4 regions of the Alteromonas sp. S015 genome follow, and region 1 is predicted to be linked to each of the others. Evidence: predicted binding sites of a transcription regulator. Region 1 holds the regulator's gene; each other region holds the start of a gene.
The links. The regulator FNR, encoded in region 1, switches genes on or off when oxygen is low (the NO sensors DNR and NnrR bind a similar motif). The targets are predictions, from matches to a motif close to TTGATCTAGATCAA.

Region 1 (4,811 bases):
AAAGCTTAGCCAAATTCTTTCTACGCTGAAACGCATTGGTTATGTTGGGTCGCCATTTCACCCCGACGAGCACGAAGCCAGTTATAAGCGCGAACAAAAGACCTTTCTGAAAAAGCTTGGCCTTGCTGGCATTATGACCATGCAGGTGATGATGCTGATGACAGGCCTGTATTTTGACTGGTTTGGCGCCATTGAGTTAGAGACCCGCCAATATTTTTACTGGGTTGCCCTTACGCTTACTACACCTGTGGTGCTGTATTCAGGCAGCACCTTTTATGTGGGCGCCGCTAAAGCGCTAAGCGCCAAAACGGTTAATATGGATGTGCCGGTTACACTCGCCATATTCGGTACTTACATTGCTGGCATTCGCTCTACTGTATTAGAGCAAGGTGAAGTGTATTTTGAATCCATTTGCATGTTTATTTTTCTGCTGTTACTTAGCCGATTTTTAGAACATCGCAGCCGCCATCGCGCCGCACAGATTTCTGCCAATATGATGCAGTATGTGCCCGTATCAGCTACTAAAGTAATGCCCGATGGTAGCCTAACCGAGTGTCTGGCTAAGCAGCTAAAAATTGACGACGTGGTACTGGTGAAGCCTGGTGAAACAGTCCCCATTGATGGGGTGGTAAGCGACGGCAACGCGGCGGTTGATGAGTCTATGCTTACCGGTGAATTTAATCCTGTACGAAAATCAAACAAAAGCCCTGTGTACGGCGGTACAGTCTGCCAAGATGGCAGCTTAACCATTACGGTTACGCAAACTCTCAAAAATGCACTGGTAAATCAAATTGTAAGGCTTCAGGCAAGCGCCATGGCAAGCAAGCCCAAAGCAGCACAGATAGCCGATAATTTCTCTCGATACTTCGTTACTGCAGTACTGCTAATATCAGCGTTAACCTATGGCTTTTGGGCGTATCAGGGTAGCGACGAGGCATTTTGGATCACTATATCAGTGCTGGTTGCAACCTGCCCTTGCGCATTGGGATTGGCTACACCATCAGCGTTAACCTGCGCTATGGCAAAGTTAAACAGGCAAGGTATCTTACTAAAACGCGCTGATGCGCTAGAACAAATTACAGACATTGATACCATCGCGTTAGACAAAACCGGTACGCTCACAAAAGGCAAGTTTACTATTACAAATGCCTGGTATGCAGACGGCGTGGATAGTGATAGTGCGCTATCAATTGCCCGCGCTTTAGAATTACGGTCTGAACATCCAATTGCCAAAGCCTTTAATGAGGATAAAGCCCTTAGCGAGAAAATAGCCCTTAGCGAAAATAAGGCCTCTCGCGGTAGTGTCGATTCTAGCGAATGCCCTCTTCACAAAGTGACTAATTTTAACGTCACACCAGGAGGCGGTATCAGTGGTGAAATCAATGACACGTTGTTTTCTATGGGTTCTGCAGCATTCAGCGTTAACGAATCACAGCTAAAACTCATTGATGACTTCCCTTCAGCTAACGTGTTTCTTACGGTTAAGGGACATATTATGGCGGCGTATGAAGTGAAGGATACGCTGAGAGAAGATACGCAAGAAACGCTCGATATATTAGCTACAAGCCATACCCTTGCCGTTTTGAGTGGTGACACACAACAAAACGTTAACGCGCTTACCGCAACACTGCCTATTTCGACGGCTAAAGGTGGCCTAACACCAGAGCAAAAGTACGAAACCGTTCAAGCTATGCAGCAATCTGGTGCCAAAGTGATGATGATGGGTGACGGTATCAACGACGCGCCTGTTCTTGCCAGTGCTGATGTGGCGATTGCAGTGGGTAATGCCACCGACGTGGCTAAAACTGCCGCCGACGTGATATTACTTGGCGATCAGTTGCTTTCTGTGCCAGAACTTATTCGAACTGCGCATCAAGTGAAGCAAAAAATAAGGCAAAATATTGGTTGGTCGGTAGGTTACAACGTCTTGATCTTACCTTTCGCCGTATCTGGACTACTTTCTCCATGGATGGCTGTTGTTGGTATGTCGTTAAGCAGTATTATTGTAGTTACAAACTCAACGCGACTTTTGAGCAAATAGCATGAGTATTATTTACGTATTGATTCCAATCGCCATCATTATCGTTGCCGTTGCTATCGTGATATTCTTTTGGGCGGTGAAAACCAATCAATTTGAAGACTTAGACCGTCAGGGTTACAGCATACTGTTTGACGATGATCTTCCGCCTGAAGAAAAAAAGCTCGCTGAGCAACGCAAGCAACTGCAAGACAGTAAAATAGATAAAAGCCAAGCGCCACATGGAAGGGATTAATTACTTCTCGGCCTTTCTAATTGGCTTAGCAGGCGGTGTGCACTGTGTAGGTATGTGCGGTGGAATAGTCGCGGCGCTCAGGATGGTATCGCCTAAAGGCGCTTCAGCACTGCCCTATACCCTTGCCTATAACATGGGGCGTATAGTGAGCTATACCATCGCTGGCGCAATGACCGGAGCACTTGGAAAAATAGCAGCAGACTATATCCCCCTTGCCAACTATGCCCTTTCTCTACTTAGCGGAGTTATGTTGCTTCTGTTAGCCTGCTATTTGGGCAAGTGGTGGACAGGCTTAGCGCTACTTGAAAATGCAGGTAAAGGACTCTTTTCCAAACTCCAGCCGTTATCTAAGCGCTTTTTGCCGTTCAAAACTCCTTTTAGTGCCATACCTTATGGGTTTATCTGGGGCTGGTTGCCTTGTGGACTCGTGTATTCAACACTGACTTGGTCACTGGCAGCGGGTAATGCGCTTGAAGGTGCTGCTACTATGTTTTTCTTCGGTTTAGGTACATTACCCACCTTGCTCGCTGCAAGCGCTGGCAGCCAATATATTATGCGTAGTTTTCAGCACCATCATTTTAGACAAATAATTGCAGTAATGATGGCAATATATGCCGCTTATGTTATTCATGAAGCAATCGTTTAAAAATGGGTGTATTATTGTCCGGTATTCTTTTAGAGAGCGTGCATTATGAGCAAAGGAAGCCAATTTTCTATTCACTGTCAAAACTGTAGTTTTAGTCACTTATGTTTACCGGTGGCGTTAAACAAGACAGAAATTGAGTCTCTTGACGATATAATCGAGCGTAAAAAGCCGCTTCACAAAGGTGATACGCTTATTCAAACTGGCGATAAGTTCCGTTCTCTATTCGCTGTGAGAACTGGCTCATTTAAATCTTTCGTAACTAATACTGAAGGTGAAGAACAGATTACAGGCTTCCATTTTCCTGGTGACATTATTGGTTTTGATGCCTTACGGGAAAACAGACATCAAAGTTATACCTCTGCCTTAGAAACCGCCATGGTCTGTGAACTGCCCTACGAAACCCTCGACGAAATGTCAGTACAATTTCCAAAGCTTCGCCACCAGATTATGAGCTTCATGAGCGCGGAAATAAAACAAGATCACGACATGATCATGCTTTTAAACAAGCGCACTGCCGAAGAGCGTCTATTGTACTTCATTTCACATTTGTCGCAGCGCTTTGAGGAGCGTGGTTTTTCGCACAGAGAATTCCACTTAACCATGACGCGTAACGAAATTGGAAACTATTTAGGATTGACGATAGAAACCATTAGTCGTCTGTTAAGTCGTTTTCAAAAAGACAACATCATAAAAGTGGACGGAAAACTAATCACTATTGTAGATTTCGATCTACTCAACACTAAATTAGCAGCGCTAAACGGTCCAAGCGTTGTCTGCGGATGATGTTTTTTTGTCTCGACAATGCGCGCGTAATGCGCGCTTTTTTATGCAATAACGTTTTGTAACATTCAGCTCCTTCTAACGTCTATCCCTTTCCGCCCCTCTATGTGTTTAATGAACATAAATATCAATGCTTAATAACTGGCTTGTAAAATTCTTGATCTAAAACAACTTACGTTTTTCACAATGTCGATTATAGTTATTATGAGCTATTTGTTAAAGAACATCGATTTGGACAGCCGCTACTAAGTTTCGTAGTTAAGGGGACGTTATGATTGAGTGTAAACGAATTCTGGCCGTGGTAGATGCCGAGCGCGATAACCAACCTGCACTTAGCCGAGCTTATGAACTCGCTTCAAAAACGGGCGCTTCAGTTATCGCTATGATGGTGGTTTATGATTTATCTTATGATATGGCGACGATGCTTAGCCCCGATGAACGCGAGTCAATGCGCGATGCGGTAACGAAAGAGCACGCTAAATGGTTAGCGACCCACTTAAGAGAACAAGGGTTCACAGAAACTGACATAGTTGTAGAGTGGAATAATCGTGCGTATGAGTCGATCATTTACTACACCCTAAACAACCAGATCGATATAGTGGTAAAGGCAACCAAAAAGCACGACGATCTTGCTTCTGTCATTTTCACGCCTACAGACTGGCATTTAATGCGTAAGTGCCCTCGCCCCGTGCTGCTCGTTAAAGAGCACGGCTGGCCAGAAGGCGGAGAGATTATTGCTGCGGTAAACGTAGGCAGCGAAGACGATGAACACGCCGCACTAAACGACAAACTTACCCTCATTGCTAATGACTACGCATCCTTACTAAAAGGTAACGTTAATTTGGTGAACAGCTACCCGTCAACGCCTCTAAACATTGCCATAGAAGTGCCTGAGTTCGACCCCGATACCTATCACGATGCGGTAAAAAATCACCATTTAAAGGAAATGCGAAGTCACGCGTTGAAGTATGGTATCCCTGAAAACAAATGTGTAGTAAGAGAAGGATTGCCAGAAAAGGTCATTCCTCAAGTGGCAAAAACACTAGATGCAGAGCTAGTCGTAATAGGCACCGTGGGGCGTGTAGGTATTTCAGCGGCCCTAATTGGTAACA
Region 2 (4,811 bases), on a different contig from region 1:
CTTCAGTTTTTATCGTTGCAAGGCTAGCTTCTAATCGTTGAAATGCGTTTTTCTCCAATAAAGGATGTAATTGTGACATAAAATTCTCTCTTAAATTTTGCTATTTACATGCCTTTAAAATTAGGCACAGTGGGTACATTTATTGGAAGCGGTTAACATGCTTTAGAAACGCTTTCTATTATCTCCGCTAGACCCACTCGTCTGACTTGCTTCATGCTGTGCACATAAACCTTAAACGATACGTTTTCTAACGTTTCAATTTTGGTCACTTTCACACTATCAGGCAGCTGACTCTCAACATTGGTAGGTAATACGGCAATACCACCCTCGCTTTGCAAATTATTAAGTGCAAGATTCAACGAATTGGTTCTTAACTTTGCATCTCGAAGTTGAGGATAAGCAGTAAGCAACCAATCTCTTGCTTTTGTTCCCCAATCGATAGCCACAAAATCGGCCGCATCAATTGTCTCTGATATCTGCCCAATTTTATATAGCGCTAAATCTTGCTCAAGCAGCACATCGCTGTTTACTTCTTCAGATTTCAATGGTTCAGTGGAGAAAGACAGGTCGGTCACTCGTTCGTGCAATTGTCTAGACAGCGTGTCTAAGGTGAGTACTTCAGCCTTTACTGACCAATCTGGAAACGTATTGTGTAAATGACTGAGCATCTGAGGCAATAGCAATTCGCTCGCTAACTGTGTTGCGCCGCAAACCACGTATTCAGAGGATTGAATTTGAAGTTCTTGCTTTGCTTCGTTTAGCGTTGCGCACAATTGTTTGGCGTAAGGCAGAAGTTTCTCACCAGATTGCGTGAGCTGTATACTGTTGCGTTGCCTGATAAAAAGCGTGGTATGAAAATACTCTTCAAGTAGCTTAATGCGCGCACTGACGGCTGATTGAGTGAGGTAAAGGTTTTCTGCCGCTTTACCAAAGTGACGAGTTTTAGCCACCTCTATAAAGGTGGTGAGAAAGCGTATATCCATGCTTGTTGTACAACCGAATCAAAGTAGCTCTAAATTGACACAGATAATACGGCAAGTAAACACAAAAGCACAGAAGCGCACCGCTATAAACGGTACGCTTTACTAAAATTTCACCAACTCGTTGAATTAATACTCTTCTTGGTGCAGGCGACGCTGTTTATCACGGCGTTGCAGGTCACGCTTCTGTTTTTCCTTTACTGTACTTTGACGTTTGGAATTTGGCTTTTTAGCGTGAAAATCTTCCTCTTCTACCGAGTCCCATTCATCACGCTGGTAACGATAGTCTTTACTCATTGACTTCTCTAGGTTGTTAACACACTTTAATTATTAACGTAAGCGAAAAAATAGAAAACGAATTTTAATCATCGTAGCGATAAGAATTTTTGATTATTCCGAACAACGATTTCATAGATTCTCTGCATACTTCTGCCTAACGCCCATGTCGCCGCGATACGGTTTCAGATAGTAATACCAAAATAAAAAAATATATCAATTATTTACAAATATTTAGGAAAGGTTAATGCAATTCCAGTAATGTCATTCGCTAGGATAATTCTCAAATAAAACCCAAGAGGCCTCATAGTTTTTTTACCCGTTAAAAATTTTTTATTGATAAGAGAAAAATCTTTTGTTTTATCTTCGTTTTTAATTATCTTAAAAGTGCGCTGAACAAAACATTACGTTGGGTACAACATGAAAAGTTTAGCTATTCGACAATCTGCAAAACCTTACATTGACCGTCAGAAGTTTCCATACGGTTTTCGTAAATCAGGTGACTTCAGCATTACTGAAGCCGATCTTTTAACCCACTACGGCAAAACATTGCTAGGACTAGAAAACGGCGAGCTATCGCCTGAAAGTGATGATGAGAGACATTTTGTCGAATTCGTTACTGGTAAAGTTGAGGCTAGCAATAACCTAGAAAAAGCCTGGGCGAAATACGTGAGATTAGCTAGGGGCAAAAAACACTTCTACACCCTTCACAGCAGTGCAAGTAACCAGTCAGACTATGATGAAGATTATACTGATGAAGAATTCGATGTAGCATAATGCTACATCATTGCTAAAAAGCTCGCTCCGGCGAGCTTTTTAGTAATTGAACAAATGATCTCAATCAACGTCAGACAAGAACAAAATGAAGAAATATTAAGGACTGTCTACACTTAGTAGTAATACAGAGCGATGTGCAGTGAATCATGCATTTCATTCTGAATAACAAGCCCATGCAAAGGAGGCGCAACGATGATAATTAGTTCAAAACAGCTTACTCACTTTTCTATACATGCCATTGATGACAAAGTGGGCGGCATCCGCGATATCCTTTTCGACGATGAAACCTTCACAGTTCGCTACCTGGTCGCAGATACCAATACGTGGCTACCACTTAGCCGCAAAGTAGTAATATCACCTATATCTGTCACGCAACTAGATGAAGATAGTGAGTCTGTTCATATCAATATGACAGTTGATACATTAAAAAACAGCCCCTCTATTGATGAACATAAACCTGTGTCACGTGAATACGAAGAAAATCTCTTCAAATATTTTGGTTACGGATACTATTGGATTGGACCAGGAGCATGGGGGGAGTTCGCTCATCCGAATGAACTGGTCGAACTACAACACGCTGAAGAGTCTGAAACTGAACACCCGAAAAAAAACACCAACCACCTAAGAGCAGTAGGCGAAGTCGGTGGATATGAGGTAGCTACAACCACTGATAACGTGGGCCACATTAGTAACTTCGTTATTGATACCGAGAGCTGGGAGATAATTATGTTAGTGGTAGATACCAACAACTGGCTTCCGGGTGGTAAACACCTCGCGCTTCTACCTAGTGATATTAAGAGTATCGACTGGGCGGCGCACAGCGTAGTCGTGAATTTAAGTCACGACGAATTGGTTGATAGACCTGAAGTGGAAAGTGAAAAAATATCTGAAGAAGGGTACGTGTCTATGCTTTGCGAGCAATTGAAAAAAACGTAAATTAACAACCGAAAAATGCCACTGTTGGCGATTTTTGGTAAGAAACTTTACAATGTCCGTTGATAAAGGCGGACATTGTAACTGAAGATACAAAGAAAAGATTACTCGCAGAAAAATTCGTACATCAAAGCAATTAGACGCTTAACGCGCTCGTCTGCTAAGCGGTAGTAAATAGTTTGACCTTCCCTTCTTGTAGCTACCATCTTTGATTCTCGCAGTAGCGCAAGGTGCTGAGAAATTACTGGCTGCGAAACGCTAATAACTTCGAGAAGTTCGGTTACCGATTTTTCCTCCTTTAGTAACGAACAAAGCACCATGAGGCGCGTTTTATTCGCGAACTGCTTCAGGAAGATTTCGGCTTCCGCAGCGTGTTCCATTATATCATCTGAACCTATTACCATATCCTCGGACATAAGCACTCTCTATTTGTAAAGTATTTCGGCACCAATTTAGCCATTTACTATACTAAAGTATAAAACATTTTGCCGACCTGCCAATTTATGCGACGAACTCCTGTATTTTACATTGTATTATTACGCCTACGCCCATAAATTAGATTTACCTTATTTATAGTTTAGCTTAACCAAATTAAGGTTACAGAGAAAAATATGCTTATAGACATCAAAACACGAATAGAAAACATTGACGTGAACTTGCGTACTGTATCTGCGGAGCAAGCCGCCAGTGAGTGTCGATATAATAATGGTACACTGATAGATGTACGAGAAAATGCCGAAGTTGCCGATCAGCCCGTTCCGTCTGCGCTTCATATTCCACGCGGCGTTCTTGAAATGAAAGCACTGGAACAGTTTAAAGATGCTTCAGCACCACTTTACATTCACTGCGCGTCAGGCGTAAGGGCAAAGCTCGCAGCAGAACAGCTAATAAAGATGGGCTATGAGAATGTATCCGTTGTTACATGCCCAATACCTAGTATAAATCAAGCAAACGAGAAATGACTTTTTCACAATGTGTATGCTATAAGTAGCGTTAATGAAGAGTTTTAGGGCGCTGTATGCTGAAATCCACGTTAGAACAGTGGCGAATGTTCAAAGCTGTCGTCGATGCAGGCGGTTTTAATCAAGCTGCTGCTGAAGTTCACAAAAGTCAATCGAGCGTTCACCACGCGGTTCAAAAGCTTGAAAACGCCATAGGAATACCATTATTTGAGAATATTGGACGTAAAGTTCAGTTATCGCCACAAGGCGAACTCATGTATCGCCGCGCTTCGTTCTTGCTTAGCGAAGCACACAAGCTTGAGGCTGTCGCTAGTAGCCTTCAAACCGGTACAGAAACGACACTTCGCATTGCGGTGGATATTATCTTTCCATCTGAGCTATTGTATAACGTGCTAGCGAAAGTTTCAGCTGAGTTCCCGCTTCTTCGTATCGAGATAGAAGAAACTGTGCTCAGTGGCGCAAATTCACTTTTAAGCAACGGCAAGGTCGATTTAGGCATCTCTCCTTTCGTGTTTCCCAATGGATTTAGTGAAGATTTGTGCGAAATTGAATTTGCAGCTGTGGCTCATGCTGACCACCCCTTACATCAGTTAAAAAGAACACTTACGCTAGAAGATCTAAAAGCGCATCGTCAAATTGTTGTACGGGATTCATCCGCGGAACGCAAAGCTGATGTGGGCTGGTTGGGTGCTGAGCAACGCTGGACCGTAAGCCACGTTAGAACCTCATTAGATATTATTGCTCAGGGGTTGGGTTTTGCGTGGCTGCCTATAGCAATAATTAAAGACGAGTTGGAAGACGGGACACTCGTCCCGCTTCCCCTCGATAACAATGCCGCATTGCGCAAGGCGCTCCTTTATTTGTCTTTCGAAGACGGCGATAC
Region 3 (4,811 bases), on a different contig from region 1:
CTGGTCTGAAATGTTGCCCGACTACATTCATTACCGACGCTTTCATATCGTCGTACTGACTTTCGTTGTGCTTATCTTGAATGATGTCTGAACCTAAGTTTGACGTCATGATCACAACCGTATTTTTGAAATCTACCGTGCGCCCCTGTCCATCTGTTAGTCTACCGTCATCCAACACCTGAAGCAGAATGTTAAATACGTCTGGATGCGCCTTTTCCACTTCGTCCAATAATATTACAGAGTACGGTTTACGGCGCACCGCTTCAGTTAAGTAACCACCTTCTTCATAGCCAACGTAGCCAGGAGGCGCACCTACTAAACGAGCTACCGAGTGTTTCTCCATAAACTCAGACATATCGATGCGTATCATGGCATTTTCAGTATCGAACATAAAGCCGGCCAAGGCTTTGCAGAGCTCAGTTTTGCCCACGCCCGTTGGCCCTAAAAACAGGAATGAACCAATTGGCCGATTTGGATCGGCAAGCCCAGCACGTGAACGGCGGATGGCGTTTGATACCGCTTCAACCGCTTCTTCTTGTCCAACAACCCGTTTGTGAAGCACGTCTTCCATACGCAACAACTTTTCGCGCTCGCCCTCAAGCATTCGCGCTACGGGTATCCCTGTCCAACGTGATAGCACATCAGCAATTTCAATGTCCGTCACTTTGTTCTTAAGTAACGTAGTCTCACGCGTTTCGTTTTCAGCCGCTTGCTCTAGCTTTGCTTCAAGCTCAGGAATACGTCCATATTGAAGCTCCGACATACGATTTAAATCAGACGCGCGTCGGGCAATTTCCAAATCTAACTTTGCTTGTTCAAGCTCTCCCTTGATGGTTTGGGTTCCTTGCATGGCATCTTTTTCATCCAGCCACACTTTTTCTAGCTCTGAATACTTGGCTTCTGCTTGCTCGCGCTCTAGTTCAATCATTTCAAGGCGCTTGTGGCTGGCGTCGTCGGTTTCTTTAGCAAGTGCCTGCTCTTCCAGTTTAAGCTGGATAATACGACGCTCTAAGCGGTCCATATCTTCAGGCTTCGAGTCTATTTGCAAACGAATGCTGGACGCGGCTTCATCGATAAGGTCAATGGCTTTATCAGGCAATTGACGGTCACTAATATAACGGTGTGACAAACTTGCCGCTGCGACAATTGCAGGGTCGGTGATATCTACCGAATGATGTAATTCATAACGTTCTTTGAGGCCTCGAAGAATGGCAATGGTGTCTTCCACACTTGGTTCTTCAACCAATACTTTTTGAAAACGACGTTCAAGCGCTGCGTCTTTTTCAATATATTGGCGATATTCGTCTAGCGTGGTTGCGCCAACGCAGTGAAGTTCGCCACGCGCTAACGCTGGCTTTAACATATTGCCCGCATCCATTGCACCATCGCCTTTGCCAGCGCCTACCATGGTGTGCAGTTCATCAACAAACAGAATGACGCGACCTTCTTCTTTAGCCAGCTCATTAAGCACAGCTTTAAGACGCTCTTCAAACTCACCGCGGTATTTAGCCCCCGCCACCAACGCCCCCATATCTAGGGCAAGAACACGCTTATTCTTCAACCCTTCAGGCACTTCTCCGTTAATGATGCGCTGAGCCAAACCTTCAACAATCGCCGTTTTACCCACACCCGGCTCACCAATGAGTACTGGGTTATTTTTGGTTCTGCGCTGCAGCACTTGAACGGTACGGCGAATTTCGTCATCACGCCCTATCACGGGGTCAAGCTTGCCTTGCTCAGCTCGCTCAGTTAAATCAGTAGTATATTTTTCAAGGGCCTGGCGCACGTCTTCTGCATTAGGGTCCGTCACTTTTTGGCCACCACGCATATCGTCTATCGCGCTTTCAATGGCCTCTTTATTGATATTCAGGCTTTTAAGAATTTCTCCCAGCCGCCCTTTATCTTGTAGCGCCGCCAAGACGAATATTTCCGAGGTGATATATTCGTCTTTTCGCTGCTGCGCTATCTTGTCGCAAAGATTTAGCAAAATGCCACTGTCTTTACTTAATTGAACATCGCCCCCAATACCTTCAATACGAGGTAGGCGCTCAATAGCTTGGCTTAGCGCTGAGCGTAGCGCATTTACATTGATTTTTGCTTGGTCAAGCAATGGGCGCACTGAACCACCCTGCTGATTTAGCATGGCAGTCATTAAATGAACAGGTTCAATGTATTGATGATCTCGCCCCAATGCGAGTGATTGAGCATCGGATATTGCGAGCTGAAATTTACTGGTAAATCTGTCTAATCTCATAATCTCAACCTAATAAATGAACAATTATTTATGTTCTATTTATGTAGGCTGTACAATTGCGATTCAAGTACGAGATTAAAAAGTTAGGCAAAAAGACAATAAATAGTGACGCGACTTTGATTTAGCGCAAACATTTTGCAGGGTTTAACGTTGGCAAATGAATAGTATCAAAGAATACCTATCACGCTCACCATGCGTCCCGTCGAGCGCTTATTTTGATGTGTTGCTCTGCGATGAGAATAAAAGCGCGGCTCGTCAGAGTATGTACATAGATTGCTTTGGGTAACGTTCTCAACGCCTTCTTGTTGCAATTGCACCTGCGCCACTAGCGGCAAATCTAGTAAATACTTCCCTTTATTACTGCTTTTGGCTACGGCGCCGTCTATATGACGAAACTTACTAGCTAATAAAGCATCAACCTCATAACAACTACCACTGATTGCAGGCCCTATCCAAGCTATAAGTTTATTTGGTCCACACTTAAAACGCGACATAGTATTCTTGATAATGTAACTTTCAAGCCCTTTCCAACCCGCGTGAACTGCGGCGACTTCTTGACCACTTTCATCACATAAAAGTATAGGCACACAATCTGCGGTCATGACCGCACAACAATGTGATTTCGACGCAGAATAGGATGCATCGGCCATTGTATCTACGCTAGGAAGTGACACCACACGATTACTGTGAACTTGCTCTAACCACGTGATTTTTTCGCTGTGTGGGATTAAGCTTCTATTGGCTTTAACTAATAGAAGGTCATCACCCACGTGAGCCCCAACGTTCAAGCCTGCAAAATCACCGATGCTCGTGCCTCCTGCTCTTGTCGTTGTATAAGCAACAACGTTAGAAGGGCATGACCACGCTGGCGTAATGAATTCCAGCGTGGATGAATTAGGTGAATTTGCAGCGGACAATGTCACAAGTCTTACTCCCTGCTTAAAGCATATCTTGTGGATTTTCCGCGGTGTCCTTTTTCACGGCTTTGAGTAAGTCCTGCATATCTTGAGGGAGAGGTGCTTTCCATGTCATCCACTCTTCCGTTTCAGGATGAAACAGTGAGAGTTGAGCGGCGTGCAATGCCTGACGCTGGAAACCACGAAGAGCGGCGATAAATTCCTCAGAGGCGCCTTTAGGTAAACGAGGGCGTCCGCCATAAACCTGATCACCTAGCAATGGGTGCTTAATATGGGCCATATGAACACGAATTTGGTGGGTACGGCCAGTTTCAAGCTTCAAACGCAGGTGCGTATACGCGCGGAACTTTTCAATAACGCGATAATGCGTTACTGCAGGTTTGCCCATCTCGCGAACTGCCATGTGCGTACGTTTTGTGGCGTGTCGACCAATAGGCGCATCTACAATACCACCAGCAACCATTGTTCCTAAGGCAACGGCTTCGTATTCACGACTCATTTCCCGACGCTGCAATTGGTCGACAAGGTGTGTTTGCGCAGGTATTGTTTTTGCCACTACCATCAACCCAGTGGTATCTTTATCGAGTCGGTGCACAATACCAGCTCGCGGTACTTTATCTATTTCCGGGCAATGATTAAGTAACGCATTCAATACCGTACCGCTTGGGTTCCCGGCCCCCGGATGCACGACCAAATCAGCAGGTTTGTTTATGACTAAAATATGCTCATCTTCATAAACAATATTTAGCGCGATGTCTTGTGCTTCGCTTGTAACCTGTACGTCCATTTCGGCCTGTACAGTAACGAGTTCATCCATTTGCATTTTGTGGCGAGGCACGGTGATTACGTCACCGTTTACAGAGACATTCCCCTCTTGAATCCAAGTTTTTAACTTAGAACGGGAATATTCAGGGAACAAATCAGCCAAAACCTGATCTAACCGTAAGCCAAAATGCGCAGCTTCCGTTGAAGCTTCTAATTGTATTGTGTTCGGCGACTGTGTCATAACACCATTGATTGCGTCTAAAAAAGGGTATTATAACAAGTATTCACGCTGTACACTGCCTTGTTTACGTTTTTGTATGGTTTTTCTTATCGTTAGTGCGTTAGAATGCAATTAAAGTGTTGTTGTTTAACACATGAGCTTAGACAGCGAAGTATTAAAACTGTTTAGCAGGAAAAAAGAATTATTATGAAATCATTTCGTCTACTGGCCCCCGTTTTATTGGGTGCTATGGTATCTGTCGCAGGGTGTAGCTCTTCAGACAATGAAGAAAAAGCCGTATTAGCTAACATGGGTGCACAGCAACTCTATGACAGAGCGAAGCAGAGCATGGAAGTAGGTAATTTCAGCGCTGCTGCTCAAACATTAAGCGCACTGGATTCACGCTATCCTTTTGGCCCTTTATCGCACCAGGTACAGCTAGACCTTATTTATAGCTATTATAAGTCGGGTAAAAACGAAGAAACGCTTGCCACTATCGATAGGTTTATCCGTCTGAATCCAAATCACTCGGATGTTGATTACGCATATTACATGCGTGGATTAACCAACATGGAGTCAGATAGTAATCTTTTCCAAGAGTTAATGAACATTGACCGTACGGATAGAGATCCGTCGAAGTCACGAGCTGCATTTG
Region 4 (4,811 bases), on a different contig from region 1:
ATATCTGAAAAATCCCTGAAGCTCTCTGCATCTTGTGTTGAAGCGACAACACGAATGTCGAGGTCGTCACTGATAGGCTGAGAATAGTCAATCATGGCAAATTTATCTTTAAATGAGCCATAGCGCACTTCACCAGCGATACGTTGTTTACTCATAGGCTGTTTAGTTCGAACATCTACAACACCGCCAGGAACAACTTGACCATAAGTAATAGCGGCAGGGCCTTTAACCAATTGAACGTATTCGGTATTCGACAAATTAGCTTTAAAATTTGACGTTATTTTAAAGCCGTTGCGATAGACTGCATTCCGTCTGAAGCCGCGCATAAAAAAGTCATCGTTTGTTCCGCCGAAACCGTCGCCAGCACTTACGCCTGGTGCATTTCGAAGCGCTTCATCAAGCGTGGTAATTTTTCTGTCTAAAACCAGTTGTTCAGGTATAAGTGTAACGTTACGAGGATTTTCTAGAAAAGAAAGCGCTAAATCAGTAGCACCATCTTTAGCGTCAATAATGTAGCGAGACTGGTTAGTGCCGGTAACTCGAATAATCTCAATGTCTTCTTTTTCAATCGAGGATTTTTTACTTAGCGTGGGGTTATTTGGGCTTTCTTGAGTTTGTCCTTGCGTAACGGGAACGAACGAACCGTAAATCGATGCAGTTACGAGTGTGCTTAAAAGTGCTTTATTCATAAACGTCCAAGTAGAAATGTGTTTTCCGCCACTCTTTTCATCATTTTTTATCTCTTTAGTAATGAGTTGCTGAAATAGGGGGGCTAGGCTGTGACATAACGTCTTCCTTAACTTACCAAAATAAAACCCTCTAAAGCAAATGATAATAATTACCATTTGCTTTTTTGGTTGGCTGATTTACTCACTCGGTTACGTGTATTTCGGACTAAAACCATGGCTTTAGCGTCACGCTTTTTCTAATGTATGCAAAAGTTCGCTTAAGCCTATAATGTTACCGGGTTAAACGAACAAACTTTTCGGCTAACTCATCTAAGGACTCTTTATTTTTAGGGTCTGGCTTAACCACATCAATAGGGCATACCGCTACGCAAGTAGGCGCATCGTAATGCCCCACGCATTCCGTACAGCGCAAAGGGTCTATTTCATACACTTTGTTGCCCACGCTTATAGCGGTATTGGGGCATTCTGGCTCGCACATGTCGCAGTTAATACAACTATCAAGAATATGCAGCGCCATGCGTTATGCCTTACTCATGCTTGCAGAGTCTGCGGCATTTTTCGTTTTGCGAAACGGGTTGCGGGTATCAACACCCTCATCTAGGTTTCGCAGCAATAGGGCAAAATCTAGATCCACAGTATAAGGTAGCGGTATTCTTACTTGGTGTCCGGAACCTTTGGCATCGGTGATAGGATGGTTTTTCTTATCCAGCATCTCACTGAGAGTGAAGGTGATGTTACCGCTTGGCGTCATCAACTCTAGCGAGTCACCCACACAGAATTTGTTTTTTACACCAATAATTGCAAACCCAGTAGCTTCGCAACGACCTATTACTTCACCCACAAATTGCTGTTTATTGCTAACCGAGTGACCATACTCATAGTTCTGATAGGCTTGGTGCGCATGGCGACGCAAGAACCCTTCGGTATAACCTCGGTGGGCCAAGGTTTCCAAGCTTCCCATTAACGCACTATCGAATGGCTTTCCTGCTACCGCGTCGTCAATTGCTTTGCGATAAACTTGTGCGGTTCGGGCACAGTAGTAATGTGATTTAGTGCGGCCCTCTATTTTTAAACTATGCACGCCCATTTGGGTTAACTTGTCTACATGTTGCACGGCACGCAGATCTTTAGAATTCATAATATACGTGCCATGTTCGTCTTCAAAAGCTGGCATCAGTTCACCAGGCTTTTCCTTTTCTTCTAACATGAACACTTGGGAGCTTGGCGAGCCTTCACCAAGGGTAGGAATTACCACTTGAGGCGTTGTAACTGCCTTATCAATTTCGCTGGCTTGAACGATGTCGCCAGTTTCGTTCTCCTTGCCTGTATTAACATCGTAAGACCATCGACAAGCATTGGTACAAGTGCCTTGATTCGGATCGCGTTTATTCATATATCCAGACAATAAGCAGCGTCCCGAATACGCCATACAAAGCGCGCCATGCACAAACACTTCCAATTCCATGTCTGGAACATGCTCGCGAATAGTTTCAATTTCTTCCAAAGAGAGCTCTCTGGACAAAATAACGCGCTCTATGCCTTGATTCTGCCAAAACTTCACCGTGGCGTAGTTCACCGCATTGGCCTGTACACTTAAATGAATAGGCATTTCAGGGAAGGCGTCGCGCACCATCATAATCAGTCCTGGGTCTGACATAATTAACGCATCGGGCTTCATAGCAATTACTGGTGAAATATCTTTTAAGTAAGTGCGTAGCTTACTGTTGTGGGGAGCAATGTTGCTTACTATGTAGAACTTTTTACCTAGAGCGTGTGCTTCTTTTATGCCTATCGCTAAGTTCTCAAGGCTGAATTCGTTATTTCTTACGCGAAGCGAGTAGCGTGGCTGCCCAGCATAAACAGCATCAGCGCCATAGGCAAAGGCGTAGCGCATGTTGCGCAAGCTGCCTGCAGGTGCAAGCAGCTCTGGCGCGATTAACGTTTGGTTTGGCAATGTTGAAGCTGAGTCTTCATGTAGGTTAGAAGAGCTGCGATTAGGTGATAATTTTGAAGTCATAGATAAAAACCGCTACTAGACGCTTTAAACAAGGCGGCGGATTCTATAAGCCGCAACATACCTCAACAAGCCAAACGAAGCCTGGCTTTGACCGAGATCAAATAATTCATCATTGCTTACGTTTGTAAGCGCGTTAGCAGTACGGAGGCTAGCAATTTCATTTATTACAGATGCCGCCTTAGTGCATAACTCAATTAGTAAAAGTCCAGCCTGTTCACAGCTCAACCAAAAACAGCCTATTAAAACGATGAACTGCCATGGGCAAAAGCCGACACATAGGGTAGGCTAGAAATTCACAATAATAAGGACTAACTGCATGCTGCAATTGAACATTTTTCAAAAAGCGGCGCGACGGGTAAAAGCATCGGGTCAATCGGCCATTGCGATTACGATACTGTTTGTCGTGTCTACCTCTTCAGCTTTGGCTGCGTTGCCAAGTATTGGTGAATTCACCAGTGAAATGATTAAAAAAGACGGGTTGATCCCCGTTTATTATGACGATGAAAGCGACAAAGTTTACTTGGCAGTGCCAACAAGCAACGCCGAGTATTTGTTTCAAAGCAGCTTGCCCTACGGTGTGGGCTCTAATGATATCGGCCTTGATCGTGGCCAGCTAGGCAATACGCGTTTAGTAAGCTTTGAAAAATTTGGTAATAAGCTTTTATTAAAGCAGCACAATACCAAATACCGCGCAACTCATGGCAGCGATGCTGAAAAACAGAGCATTAATGAAGCTTTCGCTGATTCAGTTATTGCCGGTTTTACGCTGGTAGCAAAAAGCGACGGAGCTAGCCTTATCGACTATACGCCTTTTCTGTTAAGTGATATTCACGGTATAGGAAACCGTATGGCGCGCACCAACCAAGGTAGCTTCAGCGTTGATAAAATGCGAAGCGGTGTTTACTTACCTAAAACAAAAGGCTTTGAAAAGAATACTGAATTAGAAGCTTTAGTCACTTTTGCTGGTAAAAAACCGGGCGAATACGTGCAGCAAGTTGCGCCCGATCCAGAAAGTTTGTCGGTGCACTTACATCATTCGTTTGTGGCACTGCCTGACGACAACTATACGCCCCGAGCGTACCACCCATACTCAGGCTATTGGAAGTTCAGTTACTTTGATTATTCAACGCCGATCAGCGAGCCTACCGAACAGCGTTTTATTACCCGTCATCGTTTACACAAGAAAACCCCGCACGCTGCAATGAGCGAAGCAGTAGAGCCTATAGTGTATTACCTAGACCCTGGTATTCCAGAACCGGTTATGACCGCGCTTAAAGAAGGAGCGAGCTGGTGGAATCAAGCCTATGAAGCTGCAGGTTATAAAGATGCGTTTCAGGTGAAAGTACTGCCCGAGGGGGCCGACCCCATGGACGTGCGCTACAACGTCATAAACTGGGTACATCGCGCAACGCGCGGCTGGTCTTATGGTTCGTCGGTTGTTGACCCGCGTACGGGGGAAATTATTAAAGGTCACGTTACACTTGGTTCACTGCGTGTAAGACAAGATTATTTAATTGCCCTTGGCCTAACCAGCCCTTTTAAGGACGGCAACACCGACACCACTGCACAGCAAGAAATGGCTTTAGACCGCATTAGGCAGCTTTCAGCCCACGAAGTAGGGCACACATTGGGTATAGCCCACAACTTTGCGGCGAGTGAAAATAACCGTGCGTCGGTAATGGATTATCCTCACCCCAAAATTAGTATTAAAAATGGCAAAATTAGCCTGGAAGGTGCTTATGATAAAGGTATTGGTACATGGGACATTCATGCTGTAGCGTATGGCTATCAAGACTTTGCCAGCGACGTAGAGGCAACCGAAGCCTTGGCAAAAATTATCGTAAAAGGCCGTAATGAGGGTTTAAGCTTTAAGTCAGACCCAGATACCCGCAGCAGTCGTCACGCATCAGCAAACGGCCATATGTGGGAAAACGGTAGTAATCCGCTAGATGCCTTCGATGAAATTTCACAAGTGCGCGAACTGGCGTTAGCCAATTTAGGTTTAGACACCTTAAGCCCAAACAGCAGTTTATCCTCGCTTGAAAATGCTCTAGTGCCTATTTACTTACTCCACCGTTATCAGTTAGAAGCCGTTGCAAAGCAAG

Region 2: the regulator FNR is predicted to act here: its motif matches at 2,088-2,101, upstream of V7R42_RS11155 (PRC-barrel domain-containing protein).
Region 3: the regulator FNR is predicted to act here: its motif matches at 2,371-2,384, upstream of clpB (ATP-dependent chaperone ClpB).
Region 4: the regulator FNR is predicted to act here: its motif matches at 2,794-2,807, upstream of trhP (prephenate-dependent tRNA uridine(34) hydroxylase TrhP).

Annotation. Positions count from the first base shown of each region.
Region 1 covers NZ_JAZETO010000006.1:234,985-239,795, forward strand. The annotation lists gene V7R42_RS13080 (heavy metal translocating P-type ATPase) at 1-2,041, shown strand, start outside; gene ccoS (cbb3-type cytochrome oxidase assembly protein CcoS) at 2,043-2,273, shown strand; gene V7R42_RS13090 (sulfite exporter TauE/SafE family protein) at 2,260-2,919, shown strand; gene fnr (fumarate/nitrate reduction transcriptional regulator Fnr) at 2,965-3,702, shown strand; gene uspE (universal stress protein UspE) at 3,971-4,811, shown strand, end outside.
Region 2 covers NZ_JAZETO010000005.1:148,893-153,703, forward strand. The annotation lists gene V7R42_RS11135 (DUF2750 domain-containing protein) at 1-79, opposite strand, end outside; gene V7R42_RS11140 (LysR family transcriptional regulator) at 153-983, opposite strand; gene V7R42_RS11145 (hypothetical protein) at 1,110-1,277, opposite strand; gene maoP (DUF413 domain-containing protein) at 1,677-2,033, shown strand; gene V7R42_RS11155 (PRC-barrel domain-containing protein) at 2,226-2,969, shown strand; gene V7R42_RS11160 (ArsR/SmtB family transcription factor) at 3,071-3,382, opposite strand; gene V7R42_RS11165 (rhodanese-like domain-containing protein) at 3,578-3,928, shown strand; gene V7R42_RS11170 (LysR family transcriptional regulator) at 3,985-4,811, shown strand, end outside.
Region 3 covers NZ_JAZETO010000008.1:229,672-234,482, reverse strand. The annotation lists gene clpB (ATP-dependent chaperone ClpB) at 1-2,254, opposite strand, end outside; gene pgeF (peptidoglycan editing factor PgeF) at 2,422-3,177, opposite strand; gene rluD (23S rRNA pseudouridine(1911/1915/1917) synthase RluD) at 3,194-4,177, opposite strand; gene V7R42_RS16205 (outer membrane protein assembly factor BamD) at 4,364-4,811, shown strand, end outside.
Region 4 covers NZ_JAZETO010000005.1:91,606-96,416, reverse strand. The annotation lists gene V7R42_RS10930 (TonB-dependent siderophore receptor) at 1-689, opposite strand, end outside; gene V7R42_RS10925 (YfhL family 4Fe-4S dicluster ferredoxin) at 961-1,206, opposite strand; gene trhP (prephenate-dependent tRNA uridine(34) hydroxylase TrhP) at 1,210-2,706, opposite strand; gene V7R42_RS10915 (zinc-dependent metalloprotease) at 3,023-4,811, shown strand, end outside.